Regions from separate parts of the Lactococcus lactis genome, predicted to be linked through region 1. Evidence: riboswitches for the same ligand, from Rfam matches in the RefSeq annotation. Region 1 holds a riboswitch; the other holds the start of a gene.
The links. Region 1 has a riboswitch for FMN ahead of PYW37_RS06515 (ECF transporter S component). Riboswitches for the same ligand answer to the same signal wherever they lie in the genome.
Positions count from the first base shown of each region.

Region 2: linked by a shared signal. The riboswitch ahead of ribD (bifunctional diaminohydroxyphosphoribosylaminopyrimidine deaminase/5-amino-6-(5-phosphoribosylamino)uracil reductase RibD) and the one ahead of PYW37_RS06515 (ECF transporter S component) in region 1 are both predicted to bind FMN.

Region 1 covers NZ_CP118969.1:1,295,589-1,312,186, forward strand. The annotation lists gene PYW37_RS06510 (ABC transporter ATP-binding protein) at 1-1,046, opposite strand, end outside; gene PYW37_RS06515 (ECF transporter S component) at 1,195-1,815, opposite strand; FMN riboswitch at 1,930-2,066, opposite strand; gene PYW37_RS06520 (pseudouridine synthase) at 2,164-2,883, opposite strand; gene scpB (SMC-Scp complex subunit ScpB) at 2,870-3,436, opposite strand; gene PYW37_RS06530 (segregation/condensation protein A) at 3,429-4,157, opposite strand; gene xerD (site-specific tyrosine recombinase XerD) at 4,187-4,903, opposite strand; gene cbpB (cyclic-di-AMP-binding protein CbpB) at 4,881-5,342, opposite strand; gene PYW37_RS06545 (metallophosphoesterase) at 5,373-5,876, opposite strand; gene PYW37_RS06550 (nucleoside-triphosphate diphosphatase) at 5,924-6,529, opposite strand; gene racE (glutamate racemase) at 6,530-7,345, opposite strand; gene PYW37_RS06560 (YneF family protein) at 7,500-7,739, opposite strand; gene PYW37_RS06565 (diaminopimelate decarboxylase) at 7,891-9,150, opposite strand; gene PYW37_RS06570 (glutamate synthase subunit beta) at 9,266-10,705, opposite strand; gene gltB (glutamate synthase large subunit) at 10,705-15,165, opposite strand; gene PYW37_RS06580 (sugar O-acetyltransferase) at 15,334-15,945, shown strand; gene PYW37_RS06585 (branched-chain amino acid aminotransferase) at 15,978-16,598, opposite strand, start outside.
Region 2 covers NZ_CP118969.1:1,535,500-1,552,097, reverse strand. The annotation lists gene PYW37_RS07765 (MucBP domain-containing protein) at 1-1,965, shown strand, start outside; gene PYW37_RS07760 (hypothetical protein) at 1,965-2,558, shown strand; gene PYW37_RS07755 (hypothetical protein) at 2,674-3,114, shown strand; gene PYW37_RS07750 (hypothetical protein) at 3,227-3,871, shown strand; gene PYW37_RS07745 (hypothetical protein) at 3,928-4,539, shown strand; gene PYW37_RS07740 (hypothetical protein) at 4,536-5,213, shown strand; gene PYW37_RS07735 (hypothetical protein) at 5,232-5,729, shown strand; FMN riboswitch at 5,888-6,004, shown strand; gene ribD (bifunctional diaminohydroxyphosphoribosylaminopyrimidine deaminase/5-amino-6-(5-phosphoribosylamino)uracil reductase RibD) at 6,187-7,275, shown strand; gene PYW37_RS07725 (riboflavin synthase) at 7,275-7,925, shown strand; gene PYW37_RS07720 (bifunctional 3,4-dihydroxy-2-butanone-4-phosphate synthase/GTP cyclohydrolase II) at 7,934-9,130, shown strand; gene ribH (6,7-dimethyl-8-ribityllumazine synthase) at 9,158-9,622, shown strand; gene lspA (signal peptidase II) at 9,725-10,177, shown strand; gene PYW37_RS07705 (RluA family pseudouridine synthase) at 10,238-11,143, shown strand; gene PYW37_RS07700 (divergent PAP2 family protein) at 11,291-11,734, shown strand; gene PYW37_RS07695 (glycosyltransferase family 39 protein) at 11,874-13,496, shown strand; gene PYW37_RS07690 (glycosyltransferase family 2 protein) at 13,499-14,455, shown strand; gene PYW37_RS07685 (response regulator transcription factor) at 14,581-15,267, shown strand; gene PYW37_RS07680 (DUF2127 domain-containing protein) at 15,287-15,802, shown strand; gene PYW37_RS07675 (sensor histidine kinase) at 15,806-16,598, shown strand, end outside.

The sequences.
Region 1 (16,598 bases):
TTCTCATTTGGATAAGTAAAACTTTCAATATCAAAAAGGAGTTGACCTTCTTTTGGCATTTTCAAAGTACCTTCAGAAATTTTTGATTCCGCTTTTTGAGCTAATAATTTTTCTACTCGACTGTATGAAGCTCTTCCACGTTCAATAACATTAAAAAGAACACCAATAGCAAACATCGGCCAGACCAAATTTCCGATATAAGTCATAAAAGCAACTAACTGACCAATCGTTAAAACATGGTGAACAACATAGTAGCCCCCTAAAAGAATGGTTAACGTATAAGATAAACCAACAATTAAAGTGATTAAAGGATCGTACATTGAGTCAATCCAATTGACCCTGATAAAGGCTTTATCAATATTATCTAACTTAACTTGGAAATCAGCCATATCTTGTTCTTCTTCACCAAAAGATTTGATTGCTTTCATTCCTGTAATCGATTCTTGGACCTTATCATTCATTTCAGAGAAGGTTTCTTGGGCATGTTCAAAACTTACATGAATTTTATCCCCTAAAACTTTAGATACTAGCGCGAGTAAAGGCAAAGGAAGGACAGCAATAATCGTCAAACGCCAGTCGATAAATAAGAGCATAGCAATGATTGTCATCCCGCCCGTCATTAAAGAATCTGCCCAAGTCAAAACACCAAGTCCAGCAACACTCTGTATCGCTTGTAGGTCATTTGTCGCATGAGCCATCAAATCGCCAGTCCGATTTCTCTGATAAAAAAGGGTATCCATTCTTAAAAAATGCCTAAAAAGCCGACTACGGATTATTTTTTCCAGTTTAAAGGCTTCACCCCAAATATTTGTAGACCAAAGAAAACGAAAGCCATATTCAACGAGTGCAGTGATCAATAAAATACCAGAAAAACTCAAAATTAAGGGTAAAGTCAGGTTACGCTTAACAATATGGTCAATAATTTTTCCGATAATTAAAGGCGGAATCAAGTGAGTTAACGAAACAATAAAAAGGGCTAATAGACCAACGCCATAACCTTTTCTCTCTGCCTTAAAAAACCACCATAAATCTTTAAAAATTTTCATACAGTCTATTCCATTTTATTTTATAATATTCTAAATATTAGTATACCATAAAGAAAGCGTTTAAAACAGACTATATGAATTGAGATTCCCACTTATTTACTATTTAAATAAAAAAAGAAACTTCAAATCAATGAAATTTCTTTTTTTATTAAGCATTATAAAATTTAACGACTTTGTTTTTCTTGAACACTGCAACAATCAATCCAAATACCAGAGCAAAGATGATGTACTGCAAAGCATTAAAAGGTAAAACTACTGTTAAAAGATAAGTTGGATTCAAAGTAACTGATAGAGAACCCATATTAAAAAGATGAGTTGCTCCAACAAAAATCTTATCAACATCGAAGCCAGCAGCTAAACGATAGAGAGGGAGTGCGTAGAAAACATTCAATACCATCATCACAAGAACTGATGCGATGGCTGCTAAAACCACACCAACTGTATAGTTTTTGATTGAGAATTTTTTCTTTGTAAAGAACCAAACAATTGCCATGAAGATTCCCAAAGCAATGAAGTTCATCGGCACACCAATCCAAGTTGATGGCCCTTGATTAAATAGGAGATACCATAAGATAGAGCGAATAAAGAGGATTATAAATCCATCACCCAATCCCAAAGTAAAGACTCCAATAAGTACTGGAATGATTGAGAGTTCAACTTTCATAAAATCAATTCCAGGCAATAGCGGAAACTGCAAAATCGGCAATAATAAGATTGTTGATAATGCAGCAAGCATGGCAATTAACACCATCCGACGTGTTTTAGACATAAAAAAACCTCCAAATATGAGAAAATAATTCTTCAAATTTCGAGGAAGTTGATAGACATTTTTGGTTTGGCTAAAAACAGTAATCCAACCGAAGTTGATTACACTACAAAAATTGTTCATCTTCTTCCATCCAGACTTTACTGTCGCTAGCATATTCTCACTGCTTCAATCGCCGTAGCGAATCGCGGAGTCATAAGGTCAAAGCCCTATTTACCGCCGGTCCCGAATTACACGGTGCCCTGAAGATGTTTTTATTATAGCACAAAAATAGTTTGCTTATCAAGAATAAGATTTGCTTAAGAAATAAAAAAACAACTCTTTACCAGAATTGTCTTTTATAATAATCACTTAATTTCCTTGGGCTGCATTAATCAATTGAGAAACTTCTTTTTTACTCAAACGACGAAATTGTCCTGTTGGAAGTCCATCCAATGTAAGAGTTCCATATTGAATACGACTCAATTTTTGTACTGGAAGTCCTGCAGCCGCAAACATTTTTTTAACTTGATGATTTTGTCCTTCATGGATAGTTAAACTAACAATCGAATGATTTTTTGTTTTCTCTTGTTTGATAATCTCATAACGGGCGGGACTAACTTTTTTACCTTCAATAGTCATACCTAAAGTTAAAGGACGCAAGTTTTCTTTGTTCGCTTGGCCTTCTACCTTAGCAACATAGACCTTATCAACGCCATGACGTGGGTGAGTCATCATATTCGTAAACTCACCGTCGTTTGTAAGCAAAAGCAAACCGCTTGTGTCCCAGTCCAAACGTCCCACAGGGTAAATCCGTTCTTTAACTTGAGGCATTAAATCCATTACCGTTTGACGTCCTTTGTCATCGCTAACTGAAGAAATATAGCCTCTTGGTTTATTTAGAAGATAATAAACGGGTTCTTCGTTATAAACTGCTACTCCATTAACTTCAACGATATCTCCAGTTGAAACTTGATAACCCAAGTTTGTCATTGGAACATTATTTACCGTTACTTTTCCCGCTAAAATTAGTTCTTCTGCTTTACGTCTGCTTGCCACACCTGCATGGGCCAAATATTTATTGATTCTCATTTTCTTCACTTTCGTTAAATAAGGTTTGTTCTTCTGCGATAAATCTTGACTCATCTATTTCAGGTAATTCATCTAAATGATTAATCCCAATATAGTCTAAGAAAAATTCAGTTGTTGCATAAAGACTTGGACGTCCTGGTGCTTCAACTTGCCCGACCTTTTCAACCAAATCAAAAGCACGAAGTGTTGAGAGAACACCTGAGGAATTCACTCCGCGGAGCTGATCGATTTCGAGTCGAGTTAAAGGTTGCTTATAAGCAATAATTGATAAAACTTCAAGAGCTGATTTTGACAAGGATTGATTAAGAGGAGTTTTGGCATAGTTTTTAAGAATTTCTGCAAACTCTTCTTTTGTAGCCATACGATATTTACCTGCAGTTTCAATAATCGTCAAAGCAGATTCTTCATCAGAATGATATTTTTCTTTTAAGTAATCAATTTGTTGCTGACAAGCTTGTTTAGACATTTCTGTCAATGCTGACAATTCTGCCAAAGTTAAACCAGCTTCGCCAGATACAAAAAGTAAGAGTTCACAACTTGCTGTCTTATTCACTAGTTTCTTTTCTTTCTAAAATAATTTCTCCAAAAAGCTCTCCTTGAGAAAAAGAAATCTGTTGATTTTTGATTAATTCTAAAAGAGCCATAAAAGTGGTGACGAGTTCATCTTTATTAGTAGAGTTAGAAAACAAATCTGAAAATTTACATATTTTTTGTTCTGTAAATCTAGTACTTAACTCTGAAATCTTATCAGCGATTGTAAATTTCTCAGCTGCTATTTTTGTGTTCTCGTCTTGAAAATGTTGTCTTTGCAACTCAAGAATCTTAGTAAAAGCTAGAAATAAATCTAAAGCAGATTTATCCTGCAAAAGTACAGTTTCATCAGTGATAATTTCTGTCTTAGCTTTTGAATAAAAATGACTACGTTCCTGATGAAGTTCATCTAAATCTTGTGACAACATTTTATATTTCCGATATTCATCAATTTGAGCCAATAAATCATACTCAAGTTGTTCTGTATCTTCAATAAAAGTTTCGGTAACTGTTGGTAAAAGTCTTCTTGATTTAATTAACATCAGTTGACTTGCCATTAACATGTACTCTCCAGCTACTTCCAATTCAAGTTCTTTCATGGTTTGAATATAGATAAGATATTGCTCAATAACTGGTACCAATGGAACTTCAAAAATATCCATTTCATACTGACTTACCAAATGCAATAAAAGGTCGAGAGGACCCTCGAAGTTTTTAATTTTTATATTGATTTCTTTAATCATAGTTTACATAATAAAAATAATGTAAATTCCTATCTATAATATTTTTCAAGCGTTGTAATAGTTGTTAAACCAAGTAGAGTTGCCAGTTCATAAATTGACTTCCCTGCTTTAACTTGATGCAAGATATACTGTTCTCTAATTTCTTTGGAAGAATAGTTCGTAAATTTTTTCAATTCAGTATAAAGAAATTGACGAGATTTTGCGAATAATTCATCAGCATTATTAATGGCTTTAACTCTTATGGCAAATTTTTCTCTAATTGGTAAAACTCGTTTTATTCCTGCTTTTTCAATCGTGAGATATTTAAAGTTCCAATTAAAATTTTCCCATTTCAATTTTTGTATCTCAGCAAAATTTAAACCAAATTCTAAAATTAATAAGGCTAAAAATTGTCCTGGACAGGTCAAAGGACCATAGAACTCAGGAAATTCCTTAATCATTGGATGATAACTTTGAGCAGTCTGTGATTTTTTTTGAACGACTTGTTTAATTTTAAAGTACTGGTCAACTTTTTGTCTTTGATACAGGAAAAGCAAATATTGATTTGCACTCGAAATCTTCCTTCGCTGTGCTGCTGGCGAAAGATTACTAATTTGAATTTTGTAAAGTTCTAAGTTTTCTGTTGTGAGTGACTTATCTTCAAAGAAAGCCTGCAAAGAAACTAAATCATAATGGTAATTTGAACGAGTATTCTCTGAAAAATTTCTGCTTGCTAAATACTCGTCAATCTCGTTTGGTAATTTCATAATATTTTGTAAAGTCGTGAGCAAAGGCACTAAAGGCCTTTAATATTTCTTGCCTAACAACAATCCCCATAAATTCCTGTCTTTTGACTACTGGGAGAAATGGCTCCTTAATTAATTTGTGCATCATTTCTTCCAAGGTTACTGATGGTCCAACTGTTTGAACATCTTTATTAACTATTTCCGAAATTGATGTATTATGTAATTTTTCAAAAAAGAAATTCTGCTCCATTTCAAATTCAACGATTTCTGTTAAACCCAAAACACCAACGTATTCTTTTTTTTCATTTAAAACTGGAACTCGTGAATACTTATACTGACTAAGCATCAGTTTGGCATGAGCAATATTATGCTCAGCATAAAGTACAGCAACATTTGAGGCAGGAATCATAAAGGTTTCACTTTGATTCAAGATAAAATCCTCAATCTTTTTATCAATCATGCAAATTACTCCTTAAAGAGCTTTGTAGACTTAGAGTCTGAACTGTAGTTCCGGGATAGGTTCATGTTGCAGATTTCGATATGAAACTTTGAACTCTTCTCCTTCAATCTCAATTATAGCATACATTTTGATATCATACTTCCCTCTAGGTTGTGCAACTGAACCTGGATTTACATAAAGTATATTATTAATTTTTTGTGCTACTGGTTGATGGATATGTCCAAAAAGCGCGATATCTGCGTTCTTTTCCTCAGCAAAATAAGAATAACGGTCTAATCCTAAACCAACATAAAAAAGATGACCATGTGTAATTAATACCTTTTTTCCTTCAACTTCTTGAGTAAGAAAATCATGATATCCACTATCATAATCACAGTTCCCAGCAACAACAGTTATTCCTTGCCAAATTTCATCAGAACTAGGAAGTTCAGAATCTCCGCAATGAAAGATAGCAGTTGCTTCATTCAAATATTTAGATTTTATGGATTGAACCACATCGCGGTCATAATGTGAATCAGACATTACTACAAACATAAGCGTCCCTCTTTTACATAATTATTTTTATGTTAATTTATTTAAACTTATTTGTCAAGCCACTCAGGAAGTTCAGCCATTAATTTTCTCAAGGCTTGTCCACGATGAGAGACTTGATTTTTTTCTTTTTCTGATAATTCTGCGGCTGTTCTAAAGGCATCAACCATGAAAATAGGATCATAGCCAAAACCATTTTCTCCTTTAGGAGCGAGAGCAATATAGCCATCCCAATCTGCTTCTACAACTAAACTCTCACGGCCTGGTTTTGCCGCCACAAGCGTAGTATGAAAATGTGCGCTTCTACGTTCTGGGGTAATTGCCGTTGGAGCCAGTTCGTGCAAAAGTTTTGCGATATTTTTCTCATCAGTAGGATCTGGAGCCGAGAAACGATGCGACCAAATGCCAGGCAAACCACCAAGGACATCAACACAAAGTCCTGAATCATCGCCAATAACTACTTGCCCAGTAATTTCAGCGATTTGTTCTGCTTTTAAACGAGCATTTTCTTCAAAAGTAGTTCCAGTTTCTTCAATTTCAGGAAGTTCTGGATAATCTGTTAAATCTTTGATTTCATAACCGAAATCAGCAAATAATTTTTTAAATTCTTTTGTTTTTCCTGAATTTCTTGTTGCGATAATAAGTGTTTTTTCCATTTATTTTTCCTTATTGAAATTCTCTATTTCAGTATGTTCAATCTGAAGTTGTCCGATGTTTAACCATTTTTCTGCAATTTCTCGAAATGAATTAACGCCCGCAGTAGTATAGAAACGATGCTCTAATGGTTGACGTTCTTGTCCATTTATTGAAAAATAGTTGAGCAGAACAGAGATATCTCGTACAGCTTCTGCTCCAGAATCAATCAAACGCACCTCTTTTCCCATTGTTTCTTGGATTAAGGAACGTAAGAGAGGATAGTGAGTACATCCGAGAATTAAGGTATCTACTTTTCCAATTAGTGGAACAAGACTTTCTGATACAACTTTTCTAGCAATTTCAGATTCCATTTCATTTGATTCCACGATTGAAACAAATTTTGGACATGCTAGGCTATATACTTCTACTGCTGATGATTTACGAACAATTGTTTTATGATATTCATCTGAACGAATCGAAGCTTGAGTGGCAATTACACCAATTTTGTTTGTTTTTGTTTTTTGAATCGCTGAGCTTGCTCCGGGTAGGATGACACCAATCACCGGTATATCTAGTTTTTCTTTTACAATTTCTAAGGCCATCGCTGTTGCTGTATTACAGGCCATTACAATCATTTTCACATCTTTTGATAGTAAAAAATTAACCATGTCCCAAGTGAACGCTATGATCTGTTCACGACTACGCGGACCATAAGGAGCTCTTCTTGTATCTCCTATGTAGACAATTTCTTCATTTGGGAGTTGTCTAAGGAGTTCGCGAGCAACAGTCAGTCCACCAACACCAGAATCTAAGAGGCCGATTGGTCGATTGTCCATTTTTCTTCTCCTTTTTAAATATCTAATTCAAATTCTTTCTTATCCAAAATCTGTATTTTTTAATATAATGGATACTTTATTTATGATGATAAAAGCAAACGCTGAGAGAGTTTAGAACTTGTGTTCTACTGCTTCGCTCAGCGTATATAATAGCTTATTTTTTGTTTGTGTCTGATTGCTTTGCAGCAGCACGAATTTGGCGAAGAACTTGTTGGACTTGAACTTCACTTGGTTTACGTCCCATAGATCCCATCATAAGACGAACAGCATCTTCATTAAGGGGTGGGTTATCCATAAGTAATTTTTTTGTTTGGCGTTGTGAGAACCATGTTCCCAAGAAAAAACCTGCCAAAAGGCATACAACCATAAGCAAAATAGCTAAGATTAAATTCATTTTGAATCTCCTAATTTTGGCGAAAAGCTTTCGCCATTGATGACATCTTATTATATCAAATTTTAGTCCTTTTGTCAGCACTTTATATTACTGACAGAAAAGATAAATGAGGCAAAAGTTACTGACAGAGCTGTCAGTAACTTTTTATTTCTCAAATTGTAAAATCAAAACCATCTAATGTTGCAAAATAATCAGCTGGCTTCTCTGCTCGACGAATTAAACGAGTCTTTCCATCTTCTTGAAGCAAAATTTCGGAACTTCTTAATTTAGCATTATATTGATAACCCATTGAGAATCCATGCGCACCAGTATCATGAATCACTAATAAATCTCCTATTTCTATTTTAGGAAAGGCTCTTTCTTTTGCAAATTTATCATTATTCTCACATAAAGAACCTGTAATATCATAAATTTCAGTCGCTTCATCATTTTCTTTTCCAGCAACTGTGATGTGGTGGTAAGCACCATAAAAGGCTGGACGCATCAAGTTAACTGCTGATGCATCAACGCCAACATATTTTCGATAAGTTTCTTTAAGATGCAAAACTTTTGTAATCAAATGACCGTGTGGAGCAAGCATAAAACGTCCCAATTCGGTATAAATTTTTAGATTTTCTATTCCGTTAGCGCTCAAAACTTCATCATAAGCTTCATGAACACCTTGTCCGATTTTTGCAATATCATTTGCCTCCTCATCAGGACGATAGTTCACACCAATTCCGCCTGATAAGTTAATGAAATCAAGGGTAATTCCAGTTTCTTCTCTAATTTCTAAAGCAAGCTTAAAGAGCTTGCTGGCAAGTTCTGGGTAATAATCATTTGTCACTGTATTTGAAGCCAAAAAACTATGCATTCCAAATTTTTTCACGCCTAATTTTTGCAAATCTTTAATTCCTTGGATGAGTTGGGCTTTTGTCATTCCGAATTTAGATTCTTCTGGATTATCCATAATTTTTGTTCCCATAGCAAAAACTCCACCGGGATTGTATCTCAAACTCATTGTTTCCGGAAAAATAAAATCTGTCAGATTTTTCAAAAATTCAATATCTTCATAGGCATCAAGATTGATTGTCGCACCCAATTGATTAGCAAATTGAAATTCTTCAGCTGGAGTATCGTTTGATGAAAACATCATCTCAGAGCCGTCAAACCCACATTTTTCGGAAAGTAACAATTCGACATAAGAGGCGCAATCAACTCCACACCCCTCTTCATGAAGAATTTTTAAAATAGCTGGTGTGGGTGTCGCTTTCACAGCAAAAAATTCTTTAAATCCTTTATTCCAAGCAAAGGCTTTGTGAAGGTCACGCGCTTTTTGACGAATTCCTTTTTCATCATAAAGATGAAATGGTGTTGGAAATTCCTTTGTGATTTGTTCTAATTGTTCTTTTGTTACAAATGGTGTCTTCATCTCTCACCTCATTTTTAGATTATTTATAAGTATAGCATATCATCAAAAGCTTGGACACAAAAAAGTTCCTGCCATTTTTACTGACAGAAACTTTTTTTACTGACAGAATGATAAATTATGCTGTAGCGACTTTTATTAATTGTTCATCAACAATTTCGGCTGTTTTTCTTCCTTCACGGATTGCCCAAATAACCAAAGAAGGACCTCGTCTGGCATCGCCTGCAACTAGAACTTTGTCATTATTTGTTCGATAGTCATCATAAATTTCTTGAACACCAAATTTATCCAGTAATCCTGTGTCAGTCCCAACAAATCCCATAGCAAGTAAGACTAAATCCGCTTCAATTACTTGTTCTGTCCCTTCTACTGCCTTGAAGCCAGGCCCAACTTTGGCTACTTTTAAACCCGTAAGTTGACCTTCAGCACTTGTTTGAAAAGCTGTTGCAGTCATTTGATAGGTTGTCAAATCAGTATTTCCCACAAATTCTGCTTCTTTTTGCCCATAACCTGCTCTCAAGGTCATTGGCCACTCAGGCCAAGGGTTGTTATCTAAACGATCAGTGGGTAAACTTGGTGTGATTTCTAATTGAGAAACCGATGCTGCTCCTAAACGAACTGCCGTTCCGATACAATCGTTCCCTGTATCTCCACCACCAATGACTACTACTTTTTTTCCTTTTAATGATTGACTAATATTATCTTCGCCCTCTTCAAGGACAGTTTTAGTCGTTTCTGTCAGAAAATCAATGGCAAATCGAATTCCAATTGCTTCACGACCTGAAATATTTAAATCACGTGGAATTCCTGCGCCAATCGCCAAAATAATTCTATCAAAATTTACTGACAGGTCTTCGTAACTGATTGTCTTTCCAATCTCAGTATTGGTGACAAAAGTCACACCAAGTTCTGTCATTAAATCAATCCGTTTTTGAACGACTTTTTTATCCAATTTCATATTTGGAATGCCGTACATCAATAAGCCGCCCAAACGATCTGATTTTTCAAAAACAGTAACGCTATGTCCCAATTGATTAAGACGCCAAGCAGCTGACAGACCGGCAGGCCCAGACCCAATAATCGCTATTTTATAACCTGTCGGCTCCGCAGCTTTGCCAATTTCAGCCACCCAACCTTCATCATTTCCTAAATCACCCAAGAAACGTTCATTATCTTTAATGGTTACTCCTGCACCGTTTAAGGCCTCGGCACAAGATTTTTCACAAGGAGCAGGACAGACTCTGCCAGTAAATTCTGGAAAAGGATTGGTTAAAATCAAACGTTCATAGGCTTTTCTTTGTAGTCCTCGATAAATCAAATCATTCCACTCTGGAATATGATTATCATTTGGACAACCTGAGACAGCCCGTTTGCCCCCATAAAATATCCCTTGATGGCAAAAAGGAACATCACAATGCATACAACGTGCCGCTTGTTTTTGCCGTTCTTCAGTAGATAATGGAACTTGCAGTTCAGCAAAATCCTTTATCCGCTCCGCTAATTCACGGTAAGGATTATCATTTCTTGGATAATTTAAAAATCCATTTGGATCAGCCATTAGCTCACCTCCGTTACTTTTTTAAAGGTTGTCATTGTAAGTGCTTCGCCTGACAAACCTGTTTTAGCCAAATCTTCTTCAACATTTTTAATATGATGATATTCTCTTGGATAAACTTTGACAAATTTTTCGCGTTCTGTTTGCCAATGTTCTAAAATGAATTTTGCTTTTTCTGAATCAGTATAATTCAAATGTTTCTTCAATAATTCTTCTAAAACTTCATCACCTGAAGTTTCATCTAAAGCATAAAGATCTACCATTTCCCGATTCACTTTATTTTCAAAATTGCCAGCGACATCATAAACATAAGCGATACCACCAGACATCCCAGCCGCAAAATTACGACCTGTTGTACCAAGAACAACAGCGATACCACCAGTCATGTATTCACAACCATGGTCACCCGTTCCTTCCACAACAAAATATGCTCCTGAATTTCGGACACCACAGCGCTCACCTGCACGACCTCGGAAATAAGCTTCGCCACCGATAGCCCCAAAGAGCGAAACATTCCCAACAATAGAAGTATTTTCAATATCATAAGCGGCATCTAGAGGTGGTTTTACAATCAAACGCCCACCTGACAATGATTTTCCAATATAATCATTGGCTTCGCCAATCAGAGTAACCTCCATACCAGCGGTTGCGTAAGAGCCAAAGGACTGGCCAGCAACCCCTTCATATTCATAGCAAACAGAAGCATCTTTTAGACCAAAATTACCATAACGTTCAGCAATCCAACCTGCCATCCGCGCGGTCGTTGTTCGATTAATATTTTTAATCGTACCATGAACCGTTGCCTGAGAACCAGTATTAAGTGTAGCCTCCGTAAATTGGTCTAACTCTTTCCAAGCACGAGGATTAGCAAAAGGATCACTATGTCTTGTTGCAATCGGTAAGGCATAACCAAGCATACGGCTAAAGTCCAAACCTCGCATTTTAGCTGGTAAATCTTCTTTAGCTTGCAAGAGCTCGGCATGACCTACCAATTCATTGATTGTTCTAAAACCAAGTTCGGCTAAAAGTTCTCGAACTTCCTCAGCCATAAATTCCATTAAACGTACAATGTGCTCTGGTTTTCCAGCAAAATTTGCTCTTAATCTAGGATTTTGTGTGGCAATACCTACGGGACAAGTATTTAAATGACAATTTCTTGTCATGATACATCCAATCGCAACCAAAGCTAAACTACCAAATGAATATTCTTCAGCACCTAGCATTGCAGCAATCGCAATATCTCGACCTGTGACTACTTTACCATCAGTTTCCAAAATCATTCGATCACGTAAATTGTTCAAACTAAGCGTTTGATGTGCTTCTGCCAGTCCCATTTCCCAAGGGAGACCTGCATCTCTTGTTGAGTTTCTAGGACTTGCTCCAGTTCCACCATCATAACCAGAAATAACAACTTTATCAGCTCCGGCCTTAACACATCCTGTAGCAATTGTTCCAACACCAGTCGATGAAACCAACTTAACGTTGATTTTTGCATAAGGATTAATTTTTTTCAAGTCAAAAATAAGTTGCGACAAATCTTCAATGGAATAAATATCATGATGAGGCGGTGGTGAAATTAAACTTACCCCTGGAGTTGAGTTTCGAACTTCTGCCACCCAAGGAAAAGCTTTTTTACCTGGCAATTGCCCACCTTCACCTGGCTTAGCACCTTGCGAAATTTTAATTTGAATCTCTTCGGCAGACATTAAATAAGCAGCTGACACACCAAATCGTCCAGAGGCGACTTGTTTAATTTTAGAATTATTGATTGTGCCATAACGTTTTGCATTTTCACCACCTTCACCCGAATTGGATTTTGCACCAATAGAGTTCATGGCTTGAGCAATACATTCGTGAGCCTCTTGTGACAATGATCCAAATGACATGGCCCCAATTTTGAAACGTTTAACAATTTCACGAGCTGGTTCTACTTCGCTCATCTGAATGGACTTCCGATCAGATTTGATTTTCCAAGTGTGACGTAAGCTTGTCGGCGTTTTTAGAGCAATATCATTTAGATACTGACTATATTTTTTATATTTTTCAAAATCATTTTGACGGACAGCATTTTGAATTTGGTAAATCATTTGTGGGTCATAGATATGATGTTCTCCTTCATCCGCCCGGTATTGGAAAGAACCGCCTGTTTCCAATAAATCCTGTGCCCGATGTCCATAAGCTTTCTCATATCGCAAACGATATTCGTCCTCAATTTGGGCAAGAGAAAGTCCACCAATTCTTGTACTCGTACCTGTGAAGTACTTGTCAACGACTTCTTTAGATAAACCAATTGCTTCAAAAAGTTGAGCCCCTTTATAACCGACAATTGTTGAAATTCCCATGCGGCTCATGACCTTAACAATACCTTTTTCTGCCGCATGACGGAAATTTTCAAGTTGTTCAGGTGCTCCCATACCCCAGTCTGAAAGGGTTGCATATGCACCATAAGGATGGATTCCTGAAACCCCATAGCCTACAAGCGCTGCAAATTGATGAACTTCGCACACCTCAGCTGTATCTACAATAATTGCAAATTTAGACGCATTATGACGTCCTAACATATAATGATAAAGTCCTGACAAAGCAAGTAAAATAGGCATTGGTACTTTATTTTCAGCAAAGTCACGGTCAGAAAGCACGATAATAGTTGTTCCTTGATTAATCAAACTTTCTGCCTTATAAAAGAGTTTGTTCAATGCATTTTCTAAAAGGTCATCCTTATCATAAAGAGTGGAAATAATTTCTGTATGATAATGTTCTTCCTTCAATGCTAAGATTTTTTCAAAGTCAGCCGTTGAAAGGACTGGACTATCTAATTTTAACTTACGGACATTTTCACCTGTGATTTTTGCTGGATTCCCATCTTCTCCCAAATAGGTTTCTGTTCCAATGACAATTTGTTCCCTAATCGCATCAATTGGTGGATTGGTCACTTGAGCAAATTGTTGTTTGAAGAAATTATAAAGTGATTGAGCTTGGTCAGATAAAACTGCCAAAGGAGCATCAAAGCCCATTGAAATTGTAGGTTCATTGGCTGATTCCGCCATTGGTAAAAGCACTGTCCGAATGACTTCGTCAGTATAACCAAATAATTTCCATAAGGTATTCATTTTTGCTGACGGAATTGGATTTGTTTTTTCACTTTCTGTCAGTGCTGACAGTTTTTTCAAACCTGCTGACAGAAATTCTTGGTAGGGATATTTATTAGCATAATAACTCTTAACTTCTTCATTACGAATAATTTTTCCTTCGTCAGTATTTACTAACAACATGTTACCAGGTCCAAGAACTGATTTTTCAATGATTTCATCGGCTGGGATATCAACCACACCAGATTCGCTTGACAGAATGATAAAATTATCCTTTGTCACAAGATAACGACTTGGTCTTAAACCATTCCGATCAAGTCTTGCCCCAACGGTTTTTCCGTCAGTAAATACTAAAGCTGCCGGTCCATCCCAAGGTGCAATATGAGCAGTTGAATATTCGTAAAAAGCTTTTAATTCTGGACTTAAGCCAGTTTGTTCTCCCCAAGCCTCAGGAATCATGGTCAGTAAACTTTCTGGAAGTTCTCGACCATTTCGATAGAAATACTCCATACAATTTTCTAATTTGGCTGAATCAGAATTTTCTTCATTGTACATTTCAATATCGTTGACTTTCATCCAGTTTTCAGCTCCGCGAAGCGTGTTAATTTCGCCATTATGTGCTAGAAAACGAAAAGGTTGAGCCCGATTCCAAGAGGGAAAAGTATTGGTAGAAAAACGGCTATGTGTTAGTGCAATATGACTTTTGAAATCTTCATCAGACAAATCAGGATAAAAGAGTTTTACTTGATACGCGTGAAGCATTCCCTTATAAACAACCGTCTGACTAGATAATGAACAAATATATAATTCCTCTTCGTCAAAACGTTTTTCAAGACTTCGTCTGATAATAAATAAATCATTTTCAAAATTAGAAATTTCACTGACAGCTTTTTCAGATGATTTTTTCTCAATAAAAACTTGAACAAAAGATGGCATAATTCCTTGAGCCGTTGCTCCACATGCTTCAAAATTAAAAGGAACTGTGCGCGTGAATAAGACTTCATAGCCTTGAGCCTTAACAGCTGCCTTAATTGCTTCTAATTCTTGATGTTTTTTATTTTCCTTACGTGATAAGAAAAATTGCCCTACGGCATAATCACCAAGTTTTGGTAGTTCTACATCATGTTCTTTTGCAATTTTACGAAAGAATTCGTCAGGCAAAGCAAGTAAAATACCTGCCCCATCTCCGGTTTCTGGTTCAGCACCCGTTCCACCACGATGATTCATCCTTGTTAACATGGTCAGGGCTCTCTCAACTAAAAGGTGACTAGCTTTCCCGTCAATTTGGGCAATGAAGCCCATTCCACAAGCATCCGATTCAAAATCAGGCTGCCAAAGTGTCGTTTTCATGGCTTGTTTAGCTTTTTTATTCATAACACAACCTCTTTTATTTTACAATTTGGTTCTTTTATTCTACTAAAATTTCGATGAAATATCAATATATTCTGACAATTATATATAAATGTAATTTTTAGTAGCTTTATCAAAAATATAAAAACCCTTACAATTGACTAAAAGAGACTAAAATTGTAAGATAAAAGAATGAATAAGAAACAATTAAAGACACTAATTAATTCGGGAAAAACATACGATGACGCCGATTTAGAGTTGTCTGAATATCGTAACCATGCCCTTTTTGAAAGCCGCCGTTATAATCAAAAAATTAATAACAATGAGGGTTATCATCCAGAAATCTTAGAGAATCTTTTTGAACATTTAGGTAAAAATCCTTATATTGAATCTAATTTTCGCTGTGAATTTGGCTTCAATATAAGAATTGGCGATAATGTCCTCATTAATCATGATATGATTATTTTAGACTGTAATCAGGTCACGATTGGCAATAATGTTTACTTTGGCCCCCGCTGTGGTTTATTTGCTGCCAATCATTCGGAAGATCCAAGTTTAAGAACTGCTGGTGGGGTCTATTCAAAGCCAATTACGGTTGGGAACCAAGTCTGGTTGGGGGCAAATGTCAGCCTTCTTCCTGGTGTAAGCATTGGTGACAATAGTATTATTGGTGCAGGAAGCGTCGTTACCAAAGATATTCCAGAAAATGTGATTGCTGCTGGTAATCCTTGCCAAGTGATTCGTCCAATTCGAACAGAGGATCAAGAATGGATTAAAAAAGATAAATTATTTATTTCAAAATAAAAAAGCTAAAGAGTATTCTTTAGCTTTTTAAATTAATCAACTTTAACAATCCAGCCTTCTGGTGCTTCAACATCACCAAACTGAATGCCAACCAATTCATCATATAAACGTTTAACCGTTGGTCCTACTTCTGTTTCTGAATGGAAAATATAAGAATCTTCTCCATCGTCAATACGACCAATTGGAGAGATAATTGCCGCTGTTCCACAAGCTCCTGCTTCAACAAATTTACCTAAATCTTTAGCATAAACTTCACCCTCAATCGCTTTGAGTCCCAAACGATGTTCAGCTAAATAAAGAAGAGAATATTTAGTAATTGAGGGTAAGATAGATGGGCTCAATGGCGTGATAAATTCATTATCAGCTGTAATTCCAAAGAAATTCGCAGCACCAACTTCTTCAATTTTAGTATGTGTGCTTGGGTCAAGATAAATTGCATCTGCATAGCCTGAAGCTTTGGCACCAACTTCTGCTTGTAAAGAAGCTGCATAATTTCCTCCAACTTTGGCACCACCTGTACCAAGTGGAGCTGCCCTATCATAATCTCTTGAAATTACAAATTTTGAAGGAGCCAATCCGCCTTTAAAATAAGAACCAACCGGCATAGCAAAAACAGTGAAAATATATTCATCAGCAGGTTTCACCCCAATAAC
Region 2 (16,598 bases), 240 kb from region 1:
TATTTCTTTGCACAAGGTGTTCGTTATGACTTGTTTGGCCCAGCGCTACAAGCTCACATGAACACTCAAATTCGCCAAAATTTCACAGTAAATTATTACGATGAGTTTGGACATAAAATCCAAGAGACTGACCATTATCTTGGATTTACAGGACAAGATTACAATCTTCCTATCCCAACGATTAAGGGTTTTGGCTTTGTGAATTTAACCGAGAATGATGCTAGTAAGAACAACCCTGTCATCAACCTCATCTATAATCATAATTTGCCCACTTATTATGGGAACCACAATAATAATATTTATTATCAAGGGACAGCTTATACGCCTAGTTTCACAATTGGTTACCAGAACATAGGAAACCCTGAGGCAAGTATTACTTACACGCCAGTTAATAATGGTAAGGCAAGTTCTGTCACTCTTCCTCTGATTATGGCTGGCGGAAAAACGGATATTATCTATCCAAACTATAATAGTGTAGCCAATAATAAGACCGTTCCTAATGTCGTATCAGGCGTAGATTACTATTACATGGCAAAGAATTTGGGCATCACAGTAGATCAGGCAAAAGAATTATACTCTGATTTATATGTGGCCTCTACCAGCCTTGAAAAAAATCCTAATGACGGTTTTGCGGATTATTTGGCTGGAGTACACTATGGAGGGTCAGATTTTGGGAGTTTACTTCAAAAACCATTGAATGCACTACCCAATGGACTAAATTATAGTTCTGGAACTAATTATCAGTTCAAGGAAATAGTCGAAAAAGTTTCGACAGTAGATTTATCACACTTAGGCACCTCCATTGCCTCTTATAATCAGAATGGATTAACAGGCATACTAGGAGATGGATTAGCAGGGCTCCCCGTTGGATGGGTAGGAAATCCATATGCTGGAGTGTTTGGTGGAATTTCATTTTTTGAAGCAAAGAATACCAAGCTGATGAGTAATAGTTTGATTGGTGATGTTCTTACTAATATGGGTAACTTTACCACGAAATCAGGAAGCGCAGATGTCAATGCAGATATGGATGCTTATATTTTAACTCACTATCCAGGTTTTGCGAGTCTTTCACAAGCCGCTGCGATGGCTAAGTATTATAGCATGGCTAACCTTAACATGGAAACTCGTGAAACGATTTACCTTCAATCAATGTCAGGTACGAAAGGAAATTCTGGAATACTTTTAGGAAGTGCAGCTCTGGTATTCTTGAGTCTGAGTTCAATGGCTTCTGTGTACGGGCTGGCAGGTCTAGCCAAAGGTTTGAAAGATGGATTTACTGGCAAAGGCGGGGGAATCATTAACAATGGCAAAATGACAGGACAGCTAGTAGGGCAGTTGGTTAAGATAAATATCAAAGCAGCCCAAGGGCTTATGAAATCCACGGCTACTGTTATTATTAAAAATGCAAGTTCTCATGCGATAACCGCAGTGAAAAATGCAGCCTCAGCATTAAAAAATCAAGCGATTTCTCATTATCAAAATGCGACAAAGACAGTTGCACAAGTTTTCAATAGTTTCAAGGCAAAGGCAATCGCAGTAGGACAAAGCGTAAAAACTTTTATCAACCAAGGTGTAAAAACGGCTCAAAAAGCACTCAATACTGCAATACAAGTTGCTAAGCAAGCGGCTCAAAAAGCTGCACAGCTCGCTTCGTGGGTCAGTCAACAAGCAAGCAATGCTTGGCACGGAGTTCAAACGGCCTATCGAACTGTAAGCTCATGGGTGGGAAATGTCTATAATAATTATGTTGCTCCTACTGTCAATTATGTGACCAATGCAGTTTCAAACGTCTATAATCGCTATGTTGCACCCGTTGTTAATACCGTGGTAAATGCAGGTAAGTCATTGATTCACACGGTTGGTGGATGGATCAATTCAGGAGTACATACGGTTGTAAATATTGCTTCCAATATAGGAAAAACGGTTTCCAAAGTGACCAAAACCATAGGAAGTTGGTTCCACTGATGATGAAAAGAAAAAAAGTCATACTGATTTTAACCGTCTCATTTTCATGTCTAGCACTTTTCATTGGTACATTATCATTTGTTGGAGGAAACCTAGGGAAATATTCCATATACTATGCCCAAAATCTTCCTCATGAAACAGGAACAAACTCCGTAATGACTGCTGTATTTAAGCATTTAGGAGATGTTTATATTCCGTACAATTCTTTGGATAATGATGGAAATAAAATGCTAGAAACCGAGGACAAAACCATTCATTATCAAGCAGGAGGAATGTTCAGTCCTACTATGATAACTGTAAAATCTACAAAGGATGGCGATGTCTTGTTATCTTTGCAAAGTGATTCCCAATTTCCATATTGTATTTATGATTTTACAGAAAATACTTATTATGGTTTTAACCGAGCAGGAACTCTCGTTGCTGAATTTATTGATAGCAATACCAATGTTCTAAGTAGTCATCGGGTTTCAGCTTTAAATACGGTTAATAAGTTGCAAAATGAAATGTATGGCCCAATTATTTCTCATAGAAAAGTTCCAAAAATAAACCTTCAATTTATCTATAATTTTGTGAATGAAGGCAAATTCAAATAGGAAAATGGTTCAAGAGCCTATGGTAAAAATAAAAAAGAAGCGTAAAGTTCTAATTATTACGTTTAGCGTTTGTTTCACCGTGAATTTATCCTTGGTTGTGCTATTCCAAGGATGGGTGAATCTTGGAAAATATTCTGTTTATTATGCCCAGCATTTGCCTCATAAGGTAGGGACGAACCGTGTGATGGTTGCGGTATTTAATAATCTGGATGCCATATACATTCCGAATGCTAACTACAATGTTCCATTTGGAGGAGTGCGAGTGAAAACTAGCGAGGGGGATATTGATTATCGCTTTGAAGGATTAAAAATTAATGATATTTCGGTTTTCAAGAAAGGAGAATTATCTTTTAGTTTAAAACCTGAGGCAGGTGGTCTCGATTTAATTGACTTTGTAACTCCATATACATACAATTTTAATTCAAAGGGTGAATTTATTTCTGTGACTTATTCTGAAGAAACGACACCTAAGACAATAAAACCTACGCTACAATATATCATCATTGTTAAAGAAAAATTGAATGAAATGTACGGTTTTATTGTTTCTCATCGGTAACCACCAAAAATAAATTTGCAGTGGATATATAATTTATTCAATTATTGGAGGTTTAATTCATGAATACAGTAAAAAAAGTTGCTAAATCAGTTGGTAATTGGTTTAAGAGTCTATGGTAAGACGTAAAAAGATTGTATTATTTTTGGTTTTCCCACTTGTTTTACTTATTTTATTATTATGGACCTTTCTTTCAATAGAGAAGAATCTCCACGCTTACTCTATTTATTATGCTCAACATGTCCCACATAGAACTGGTACTGACCCTGTTATGTGTGCGGTAATAGATAACTTGGATAATATTTATATTCCGGAACTAAATAAAAAAAGCCATGTGGAGAGGTGGAGAGATGTAGTAAATTTTGTAAGTAATAAAAAGGGCGATATTACATATGATTTTATACAAACTGTAATAAATGTTGAGTTATCCAAAACTGCTCAACTTTCTGTCGGATTCCCTCAGTATAATCCTATTGGACCTAAGGTAAAGTACCAAATAATTTACTCTACTGGAAAGGCTGGAACAAGTTTTTATAACTTTGAACACTCTGAAAGTCAATGTCTATCTTTTGACTTTTCTGGGAGATTGATGTACATATCAAACTTAGATAACAAAGGATTTTATAATTTAAGGAAAAAAACAACAGATTTGAGTTTAAAAAATATAGAAAATTGGAAAAGGGATGCTTATTCAATTATCGTTAAAAAAAGGAAAGTTCCGTCGATAAAGCTTCAATTTCTTTATAACTGGTTGGTTTAATTCATGAATACAGTAAAAAAAGTTGCTAAATCAGTTGGTAATTGGTTTAAAAATCTATGGTGAAAAAAAGAAAAGGGAGGTTTTTAAAAGTATTTTTGTCTATCATCATTTTTATTGTTTTTGTATTATTAATTAGTGGATATGGATACCGAAATTTAAGGGTTTATTCAATATATTATGCACAAAATATTCCTCATAAGTCAGGAACAGACCCTGTTATGTGTGCAGTTATCTTTAATTTATCAAGCGTCTATCTTCCACATGCGGATTGGAGCACAGAAATAGACAGATTCAAAGATAATCAACATTGGGTTCAGTCATATAATAGGTATTTCACATACAATTTTTCTCAATTTGATATAGAATATCACAGGGCAAATCAAGATTTTGTGAGTTTCAGTTGGTATTTTTTTGAGAATACATATAATTTAGTCATTTCTGATAAAAACGATAATATTTACAGGGCCTATGAATTTAATCGTTCGGGTAGATTGTTATCGATTGATATAGGAGATAAGAGTCGAACGATTCCTACAAATAAGGATAAAGAGATTTTATCCTATTGGAAAAATAAACTTTATGGTGATATCGTTCAAAAGAGAAAAAAGCCAATAATCAATCTTCAGTGGCTCTATAATCGGTTAAATTATAAGAGGTTTAATTCATGAGTATGGTGAAAAAAAGAAGAGGTAAGTTTAGAAAAGTATTTTTGCCTATCCTAATATTTATTGTTTCTGTATTAATCATTATTGGATACGGGCACCATAATTTTAGGGTCTATTCAATTTATTATGCGCAGAATATTCCTCATAAATCAGGGACAGCCCCTGTTATGTGCGCCGTAATAGATAATCTGAATAGTATTTATATTCCTAATCTTAATGAAAAAAGTCGTTATGATAATTGGAGAGATGTAGTGAACACTGTAAGTGATAGGACAGGTGTGATTGAATATGATTTTGTGAACAATAGTATTCTGATAGGAAAAACTTTTGAGGATTTAGAGGGGATATCTCCTTTGAATCAGGATAAATTTATCTCAGGTATAAATATGTATACTAGAAAGAAAATTGGATACGTTTTAAATTTCAATATCACAAAAAATAAATTAATAAAAGAATATAAGGTCTATTATAGTAATCAAGGGAGATTTGAAAAAATATTCATTATTGAAAATAACACCGAAAAAGGATTTAGTGTCACGGAGTATAAAAATAATTTAGCAACGATATCCAAACTTCAACAAAAATTATATGGTTCAATTATTCAAAAAAGCCAAGTTCCGTTGATAAATCTTCAAATGCTTTATAACTGGCTGAATTATAAGAGATTTAATTCATGAGAACAAAGGATGAAAATGATGAACAAAAATACACAGAAAACAGATACTACTCCGAAAAAGAAAAGAATTTTGCCATGGTTAATTCCTTTGATTGTGGGGATGATATTTTTATCTCTTGTGATTACCCTTTTTAGTGTTTCCAAAGTAGCGAAAATTTATCATCAGGTAGAAAAACAAGAGTTACTAGACGAGGTAACTCACACGATAAATAATGGGAAAAAGCAACTTGTAACTTCTCAAGGTTCAAATCCATTTTATATAGATATTAAAGCAAGTGAAAGTTGCACAGATACCATTGTTGTAACTTTGATAGTCGAAAATGATTATGTTTCTTATATCAAAAATGATATGCCTATGATAAAAAAATGGATAATAGAGGGAATGGAGAGTGCAGAAGGAATAAAACTTACAAAATCAGAACATCAATGGGTTAAAGAGATGAATTTTAAAATGAGATTTGTTTTAAAGGACAAGACAGGAAAAATTCTTGGGGGCTTTGATTATAAAATTAAATAATATTTAACTATAGTGGACTTTAATAAAGTAGGGTGATGTTCGCTTGTACTATCTGTCTGTGAACTTTTAATGTTTGATTTTAATTTGTTAACTTAAAGAATACGTTTTTATTTCTTGACAATCTTTAAATTTAAATGCTATACTTTAGCTACAATTGAATAAATCTTCAGGGCAGGGTGTAATTCCCTACCGGCGGTATAGCCCGCGAGCTGCTTGCAGCATGATTCGGTGAAACTCCGAGGCCGACAGTATAGTCTGGATGAAAGAAGATAATAAAACCATAATACTCTAGTCAGTATTATGTCTATTTAGCCTAAAACTCTGGAGTGAATTGATACAATTCACTCCATTTTTGGTTTTTTGAGCTGCTTTTTTGCTCAAAAAAAAATAGAAAATTTATCAAAAGACCCTGAAATTTTATTTTAGGGTCTTATTTTTTATTAGAAAGGATGAATAGATGAAAAAAGACGAATACTACATGGATTTAGCAATTGTACTTGCAAAAAAAGGAGGTGGTAATGTCAACCCTAACCCTCAAGTAGGAGCCCTTATTGTCAAAGAAGGGAGAATTATTGGTCAAGGTTATCATGAAAAATATGGGAAAGCTCACGCGGAAATCAATGCTTTTAAGGATTGTAACGAATCTCCCGAAGGAGCCACGCTTTATGTGACCTTAGAGCCTTGTGCGCATCAGGGAAAACAACCCCCTTGTTTTGAAGCGATTATAAAAAATGGAATTAAGCGTGTTGTTATCGGGCATTTAGACCCCAATCCCTTGGTTTCAGGAAAAGGAATTAAAGTAATGAGAGAAGCTGGAATTGAAGTTTCTCTCAATGTTTTAGAAAAAGAATGTGAAGAATTAAATAAAATTTTCTTTTATTATGTTAGTCAAGGGCTTCCCTATGTCATGATGAAGTATGCAATGACTTTAGACGGAAAAATTGTGACATCAGCAGGTCAATCAAAATGGATTACAGGTGAAATTGCAAGACAGAAAGTACATCAAGACCGTTCACGTTTTATGGCAATTATGATTGGTGTTGAAACGCTTATTTTAGATGATCCACAACTCTCTGTCAGGTTGGAAAATGGAAAAAATCCGATAAGAATCATTTGTGATACTCATTTAAGAAGTCCTTTGGCTTCCAAGATTGTTTCCACAGCTACTGAAATTCCAACGATTATTGCTACAGCTGAGTCTGACCCCGAAAAACAAGCTCCCTTTCTTAAAGCGGGTTGTGAAATTATCTTAGTTTCTTGCCTAGAAGGAAGATTGAATTTGAAAGAATTGACCAAAAAGTTAGGAGAAAAGGGGATTGACAGTATCATCTTGGAAGGTGGAGGAACATTAAATGCTTCGGCATTAAAAGCAGGGATAGTCCAAAAAGTTCAAACTTATATTGCCCTTAAAATATTTGGTGGAAAAGAAGCACCAAGTCCAGTTGAAGGACATGGAATCGAGCAACCCAATCAAGCCTATCTCCTAGAAGGGGCTCAAATAACCTATCTAGGAGAAGATATTTTATTAGAAAGTGAGCTTCTTTAATGTTTACAGGAATAATTGAAGAATTAGGGGAAGTGAGTCGCCTGCAAAAAAGAGAAAAATCCTTCAAAATTAGTATCCGTGCTTCCTTGATTTTAGAGGATATGAAACTTGGAGATTCTATTTCAACAAATGGTTTATGCCTGACCGTTTCTGAATTTAATCAAAAAGAATTTACGGCTGATATTATGCCTGAAAGTCTAAATCGCTCAAATCTTGGGACCTTAAATGTGGGTGCCAAAGTTAACTTAGAACGAGCGATGCCATTAAATGGCCGATTTGGTGGGCATATTGTGTCAGGGCATATTGATGGAGTTGGCCAGATTTTAGAAGTAAAAAAAGAAGAAAATGCCATCTGGTTTGAAATCAAAACGAGCTTAAATTTAATGAGATACACCGTCGAAAAAGGCTCGATTACGATTGATGGGATTAGTCTTACAGTTGCTCAGGTTAAGTCGAAATCTTTTAGTGTTTCCATTATTCCACATACGCTCAAAGAAACGATAATGGCAGATAAAAAAGTGGGTGATACTGTTAATTTAGAAAATGATATTTTGGGGAAATATATAGAAAAATTATGGGGCGATAGTAGTTCTTCGATGAAAGAATCTTCAGTAACTAAAGAAAAGCTATTTAACAACGGATTTTTATAGGAGATAAAATGTTCCAATATAATAAAGTAGAAGAAGCACTTGCTGCACTTAAAGCAGGGGAAATGATTATCGTTAGTGACGATGAAAATAGAGAAAATGAGGGCGACCTTATCTGTGCGGCCGAATTTATCAGTCCAGAAATAATTAATTTTATGGCAAGTGAGGCCAAAGGATTGATATGCGCACCACTCAGTGAAACTTATGCTAAGAATTTACAATTAGAAGCAATGGTAGAGAAAAATACAGATAATCATGGAACAGCTTTTACAGTTTCGGTTGATCATATTGAAACTAGCACAGGAATTTCGGCTTTTGAACGGGCCTTAACCATAAAAAAACTTGTTGATGCCGAGAGTTTACCAAGTGATTTTCGTAGACCAGGTCATGTATTTCCACTTATTGCCAAGAAAAATGGTCTTTTTGAGCGAAATGGTCATACTGAGGCTACGGTTGACTTGTTGCGTCTGGCTGGTTTAAAAGAAGTAGGTGTCTGCGTTGAAATAATGGACGAAGATGGAACAATGATGCATAAGGAGAAACTGAAGGAAAAAGCGCAAGAGTGGGGCTTGAAATATATCACAATTAAAGCTATTCAAGAGTATCTTAAGCAAAATGAACTACAAGTAGAACAGGTGACTAGAGCTAAACTACCGACGAAATATGGTATGTTTGATATTTTAGGATTTGTCAATAAAATAAATGGTGAGCACCATGTTGCTTTAGTTAAAGGAGATATTGGTGACGGTCAAGCTATTCTTTGCCGCGTTCACTCAGAATGCTTAACTGGTGATGCTTTTGGTTCTTTGAAATGTGACTGCGGTGGACAATTAGAAGAAGCATTAAAAAAAATAAATGATGAGGGGCGTGGCGTGCTTTTATATCTTCGACAAGAAGGACGTGGAATTGGTTTGATTAATAAACTTCGTGCCTACTCACTTCAAGATGAAGGACTTGATACGGTTGAAGCTAATTTAGCTTTGGGGTTTGAAGAAGATGAGCGAGAATATTCTATTGGAGCACAAATTTTAAAAATAATTGGGGTGAAATCATTGAAATTAATGACTAATAATCCGCAAAAGATTAATGATTTTCAAAAATATGGTCTAGTAGTTGAAGAAAGAGTAGCTCTCCAAATCAAAGATAACCCCTTTGACCTTGATTATTTAAAAGTAAAACAAAATAAAATGGGACATTTGTTTGACTAAAGTAAAATAGAAAGTAAGGATAGAAATATGACAATTATTGAAGGAAATTTAAGAACAAAGAATGCAAAATATGGGATTGTAGTTGCTCGATTTAATGAATTTATCAATGCAAAACTTTTGTCAGGAGCATTAGATGCACTCAAAAGACATGGAGTCCAGGAAGAAGAAATTGATATAGCATGGGTTCCAGGTGCATTTGAAATTCCCATTATTGCCCAAAAAATGGCGACTTCCAATAAATATGAAGCAATTATATGTTTAGGGACTGTCATCAGAGGCTCAACTTCTCATTATGATTTTGTTTGTAATGAAGTTTCTAAGGGGATTGCTCATGTTTCCTTAAACTCTAATATTCCGGTCATGTTTGGTGTACTAACAACTGAAAATAGAGAACAAGCCATTGAGCGTGCAGGCACAAAAGCTGGAAATAAAGGTTTTGAAGTAGCGGTTGGAGCAATTGAAATGGTTGATTTAATGAGAAAGATTGGCTAATTTATCTATAAGTGCATTTATTTAAATGCGCTTTTTATTTTGAAATAGGATAAAAACTGTTCTAGCGAGCTATCAGATTGCGAAATATGCTATAATTAAAGCATGAAAAAACTACTGTCACTTGTTATTATCGTTGTCGGAATTGTTGCTGACCAAATTTTTAAAAATTGGATTGTTGCTAATATTCAGCTTGGAGATACAGAAAAAATTTGGCCTAATGTTCTTAGTTTAACTTATATCAAAAATGATGGAGCAGCTTGGTCTTCATTTTCAGGTCAACAATGGTTTTTCCTTATCTTAACACCGATCGTCTTAGTTGTTGCCCTTTGGTTTTTATGGAAAAAAATGGCACAAAACTGGTATTTTATTGGATTAACTTTAATTATTACGGGTGCTTTGGGAAATTTTATTGACCGAATTCGTCAAGGATTTGTTGTTGATATGTTCCAAACTGAATTTATTAATTTTCCAATTTTTAATATTGCGGATATCTTATTATCTGTTGGTTTTGTTCTTCTTTTCATTGCAATTTTGACAGACAAAGAAACAAAATAAATTGATTAAAAAATCACTGACAGAAAGTTTTATTTAACATTTATAAAAAGGAAAACACACTTGCCTATCATAAAAATTAACGAAGAAAACAAAGGCTTACGTCTTGACAAGGCGCTTGCCAATCAAACAGAATACTCACGGAGCTTACTGACAGAACTTATCAAAAATGATAAAGTATTTGTTAACAGTGAAGCAAAAAAAGCAAAGTATAAAGTAAAAGTAGGGGACAGGATTGAATTTGAAATTCCAGAAGCGGAAGTTCTTGATATTGTTGCTGAAGATTTGCCACTAGAAATCATTTATGAAGATTCAGATGTTGCAGTAGTAAATAAACCTCAAGGAATGGTAGTTCATCCTGCAGCCGGTCATGCTTCAGGGACATTGGTTAATGCAATCATGTATCATATCAAAGATCTTTCAAGCATTAATGGTGTAATTCGTCCAGGAATTGTGCATCGTATTGATAAGGATACGAGTGGTCTTTTGATGATTGCCAAAAATGATAAAGCACACGAAAGTTTGGCAGCACAATTAAAAGATAAGACTAGCAAACGTCGTTATTTAGCGATTGTCCACGGTGAAATTGCTAATGATAAAGGAACCATTGAAGCGCCAATTGGTCGTAATCTTAAAGATCGCAAAAAACAAGCCGTAGTTTCTGGCGGAAAACCAGCCGTGACTCATTTTGAGGTTTTAGAACGATTTTATGGCTATACTTTGATTGCATTACGCTTGGAAACTGGGCGTACACATCAGATTCGTGTACATATGAATTACATTGGTCATCCTGTGGCTGGTGATCCACTCTATGGGCCAAATAAAACATTGACACCTAATAAAGGGCAATTTTTGCATGCTGAAACATTAGGTTTTGACCATCCAACAACTGGTGAGTTTATGGAATTCCAAGTTGATGCCCCTGAAATATTCAATGAACAATTAGAAAAGCTTAGAGAACAAGTTTAAACTTGTTCTTTTTTGTATTTAAAAAAGAACTATATTTACTGACAGACTTTCTGTATTTGTCAGCAAATCAGACTTCAATAAAAGATAGATGATGTATAATAGAGTTACTGATAGTTAGTAGGTTTTTATTAGTAAAAGGAGACTATTATGAACTTTTTTAATCAGATTTTTCATAATCAAATTTTAATGACAGCCATTGTGAGTTGGGCTCTGGCTCAGTTAATTAAAATAATTATCGAACTTATTCGGACACATCGTATTAATTGGCAATTAATTTTTGCAACAGGTGGAATGCCCAGCTCTCATAGTTCATTGGTTGTTGCTTTGGCAACGGCTACTGGATTGAGACAAGGATTTGATTCATCGCTTTTTGCTATTGCTACTGTTTTAGCCTTCGTTGTTTTATATGATGCCCAAGGTATTAGAAGACAGGCAGGAAATCAAGCCAGAATTATTAATCGAATGTTACAAAATGTCGAAAATGCCGGAATCAAAGTAGATAAAAATTTAAAAGAATTATTGGGGCATACACCAATTCAAGTGATGGGTGGAACAATTTTAGGAATAATTGTTGCTTTAGTAATGAATTAAGAAAAAATTCTGTTGCAATCAGAGTCGTAAGCGTTAACTATAGTGTAGTTTATAAATGCGAAGTAAAAAATGAGAAATTATCATCTAAAAATTAAGGTTATTGTAAGAAACAAAAGCCAAGCTATGGTAAAATGGCAATATGAATAATATAGTATTTATTAAGTATAAAAAAGGATTCTGTCTTGCATTAATGATAGGAATCTTTCTTTTAATTAACGGGATTGCTATTTCTTTGACGCAAGTGTGGAACGCAGATCACATCATTGCGCTTTTGTTAGGAAATATTCTTTTAATAGCAGCCTATTTTTATTTTGTTGGAATTTATAAATTATCGAAAAAACTTTTTGACTCGAAGAATAAAAATGAAACTACTGACAAGTCTGTCAGTAAAATTGAGTTACTTACAGACTTGTCAGTAACAAAATATTATCGAATAAGCTTTTGGTTAGTAGCTTTGTTAACTTTTATCTTGCCGTTTCTTTTTATGATTCATGTGCCTGATAGTAAGCATGCTTGGGACTATTTCGTTATATTTAATTCTACGACAGAACTCCATGGTCAATCTTTTGGACTGTTACCTGAAACTGCTTCGCGTTTAGGATATTTTCTTCGTTATCCAAATAATCAATTTTTAGGGATTTTATTTAATCAAGTTTTCTCACCATTTGCAGGAAGTGTTGAACTAAAAATGTGGGTTGTGACAGCAGTGTCTGCACTGTTGACAAGTCTCGGAGTTTTAGCTGGAACCTTAAGTGTTAAGGCTTTGAGCGGGAAAAGACATGCGCTCTTATACAATGTTTGTGCTCTCGGGTTCTTACCTTTTTACGTTTATGGTGCACAACTCTATAGTGATACGATTACACTTCCTTTTGTATCCTTTAGTTTGTTGTTCTTTATATATGCCATTAAATCACAAAAAATAACTCAACAAGTTCTATGGTATTTTTTGGCAACAGTATTGGCAGTTATAGGTTATGAATTTAAGCCAACAGTATTAATTGTGCTTATTGCTGTTTTGATTTTCCTTGGACTTAATAAAAAATGGAAACAACTTTTGCTTTTACTCCCAATGTTTGCTATTTTATTTGTTGGGGGACATTTCATGGTTAAAGCAACTATTGCGACCGAGCCAGCTTTTTCTCAAGAGGCTAATGAACGTCGTAATCTTCCGATGATGCACTGGATTGCTATGTCTTGGTCGCCAACTAATAAAACGGGTGGATTCAATAAGAAAGTGAGGCTTTATTCTGAATCTTTCCCAACTTATGAAGCGAAAAAAGAGGCTGATAAACAACTCTTCATAGACAATCTTAAGAAGATGGGACCTGTCGGAGTTGTGCGACAAATTGGACGTAAGTTGACCTATACTTGGTTATATGGTGATTTGAACAGTTCGTTTTATACTTATCATCATGAAAATAAATTTATTAATCGTTACTTTGATTATTTATCAGGAACCTCATTTTCTTTGGATGGCCCTGGTAATATAACAGGTTGGTTTATGCTAAAGGCTGTTCAAACCCTTTATTGGATTGGCCTAGTTGTTTTGCTGTGGCGTCAAATCTGGCGAATTTTAATCAGCAAGAGAAATTGGTCAAATCCCTGGTTTATTCCAGCTTTGGTCTTTGTTGGATTGAGTTTTTTCCTTATTCTATGGGAAACAAATTCACGTTACCTTTATCAATTTGCCCCCGTTATGATTGCTTTAGCAAGTTTAGGTTTAATAGATAAGCAGTTTAAAAAGAAAAAAATTAAGGAGTGAATATGACTAAGATTCTTTATATGGTCCTGCCATGTTACAATGAAGAACTAGTACTTGATGAAACTTCCGAACGTCTCAAGGCTAAATATGAACAATTGATTTCAAATAATATTATTAGTCCAAAAAGTAGAGTTGTCTATGTTAATGATGGCTCAAAAGATAAGACTTGGGAAAAAATTCAAGGAAAACATAATGAAAATCCGATGTTTAGTGGGATTAATCTCTCAAGAAATCGCGGACATCAAAATGCTTTGCTCGCTGGTTTAATGACCGTGAGAAATTTAGCAGATTGCGTTATTTCAATGGATGCAGATTTGCAAGATGATATTAATGCAATTGATGAAATGCTTGAAAAATTTGAAAATGAGAACTGTGATATCGTTTATGGTGTACGGGATAATCGGGACACTGATACAGTTTTCAAAAGAAGAACCGCTGGAGCTTTTTATAAATTAATGCAAGGTTTGGGGAGCCAAAGTGTTCCTAATCATGCTGATTTTCGTTTAATGAGTCGCCGTGCCCTTGACGGTTTAGCTCAATTTCCTGAACAAAATCTCTTCTTAAGAGGAATGGTTCCTTTGGTTGGCTATAAATCTGATATCGTTTACTATAAACGTGGAGAACGTTTTGCTGGTGAAAGTAAGTATCCTTTGAAAAAAATGATTAGTTTTGCGCTGGATGGAATTACTTCAACATCAGCTGCACCGATGCGTTTGATTTTTTGGATTGGTTTAATTTGGTTTTTGCTAGCTATTGTAGGAGCAATTTATATTATTGCTCGCCATTTTATTAATGGTTCTGACGTTGCAGGTTGGGCTTCGACAATGCTGGCTATTGTTGGATTTGGAGGGGCTAATCTATTAGCTCTAGGTGTAATTGGTGAATATATTGGAAAAATCTTCTTGGAAGTTAAACAACGTCCTCGTTATCTGATTGAAGACTTCATTAACGAAGATTAAAAATGATAAATTATCATTAATTATTCAGAAAAACCGTATGGTTTTTTTGTTTTAAGCTTGTTATAATGAGCAAGTAAATAAAAATTTTTGATTACATTTGCAATTAAAGAAAGGCGAGGTGCCAAATGAGCTACCATGTTTTGATTGTTGAAGACGAACCGAGTCTATCTGATTATGTCAAAAAAGAGTTGATTTTTGAAGATTATCAAGTTTCAACCGCTTTTGATGGCCTTTCTGCTTTGGAAATATTTGAAACTGCTAAGCCTGCTATTGATGTTGTTTTGCTTGATTGGATGATTCCAAAATTAGATGGCTTGACAGTGTTACGTCGAATGAAAAAAATTCAGCCTGATACACCAATTATCTTCTTGACAGCGCGTGATTATATTGGAGATAAAGTCGCCGGTCTTGATGCGGGAGCAGATGATTATATTACTAAACCTTTTGAAATTGAGGAGCTATTGGCTCGGCTGAGGTTGATTTTTAGGAAATGGTCAAATTCTTCTTCCAAGGTCTATGAACTTGATTACTTAAAAGTTGATTTAAGTGCTCATACAACAGAAGTGGCTGGTAAAACAGTCAATTTGACCCAAAGAGAATTTTCTTTGTTAAGCTATTTTTTAGAACATCGTGGTATAGTGGTAAGTCGAGCAGATATTTTGGATGATGTATGGGGCATGGATTTTGACGGTCAGGAAAATACCGTGGATGCTTATGTTCGCTACCTTCGTGCTAAAATTGATTTGCCAAATCATAAATCTCTCATTGAAACCGTTCGTGGTATAGGTTATCGTTTAAATAACGAAAACTGAGAGAGGAAAAGAGGTAGCCATGAATAAAGTGAAAAATAAAGAAGAATTATTAGATGTTAGTTTTAACACAATGCTTCTGGGTAAAAGTATTTTTGCTTTTGTTGAATTTATATCAGGTTTACTTTTAATCTTTGTTCCACTTGATTTAATTAAAGCAACTATTCACCATCTTGCACTGGCTATTTCTCTAAGCTCGTTCTCTACGATGATTACAAATGCAGGAGAAAGGCTGACCAATGATGCTACTTTATTTGCTATTGTATATTTACTTTTACATGGTGCACTAAAGTTGGTGACGTTGGCTCTGCTCTGGAAAAAGATTCTATGGTCATACCCCTTATCAATATTACTTTTAGTTGGTTTTATTCTTTATCAAATCTTTGAATTTTTTAATCATGGGTCAATTTCAATGCTCGTTTTATGTGCGGTTGACGTATTGATGATTATTTTAACCTTATTAGAATACCGTAAGTTAAAAGCACATATTTCAAAAGAGGGCTCATACTCTTCCTTAAAAAATAGTAAAGTAAATTAGCGAATGAAAGAAATAGAATCAAAAACAAGTGCCAAAATTATTACCGATACTTTTGTCCGTATTTTCTTAATTTTTAGTCTGTTGATTACAATCATTGTTTCCGGAATTGTTGCATTTACAAGTTTACAAATCCGTAAGAGTGAGGGAGCGGCACTTTTAAATTCCGTTCAAACGGCAGCAACTAATGGGCAAGTGAATTGGGATGAATTTAAACTTGATAGTGAAAAAGACGAAAAAGCTACATTTGTTCGACTGACAAGTCCTTCAGGTCAAAGAGAAGAGAGTCAAGGAACAACAAATTTTTTAAAATCACGAAAATCTTGGGGAAATTTTAGTCTATTAAGAGATGATATCTTTTTATATAGTTCAAAAACTTCTAAAAATGGAACCAAAGCCGAATTATGGTTGAATATAAATGTTGTAGTTAAATCGATGATTAGAGCTATATTAGTTATTATTGCTGTCATGATTTCCCTCTTTTTCCTTGCTTTGATTTTAATTCAAAAAGCAGCCAGAACGATTAGTCAGCCTTTGACAGATATTGTGGTGGCAACTGATGGAAAGGATGTTAAACAAGTTCCTGTCAGTAAAAATCCTCTTGAAGTTCATCAGTTAAGTCAAAGTTTCAATCGTTTGCTCAATCGACTGAATCAAAAAATTGAAAATGAGCAACAATTTGTCTCGGATGCTTCACATGAGCTAAGAACGCCAGTTGCTGCAATTCGCGGACATGTGAATTTACTCAAAAGACGTTGGCATGAACATCCGGAAATTGTTGATGAGTCACTTTCTTATA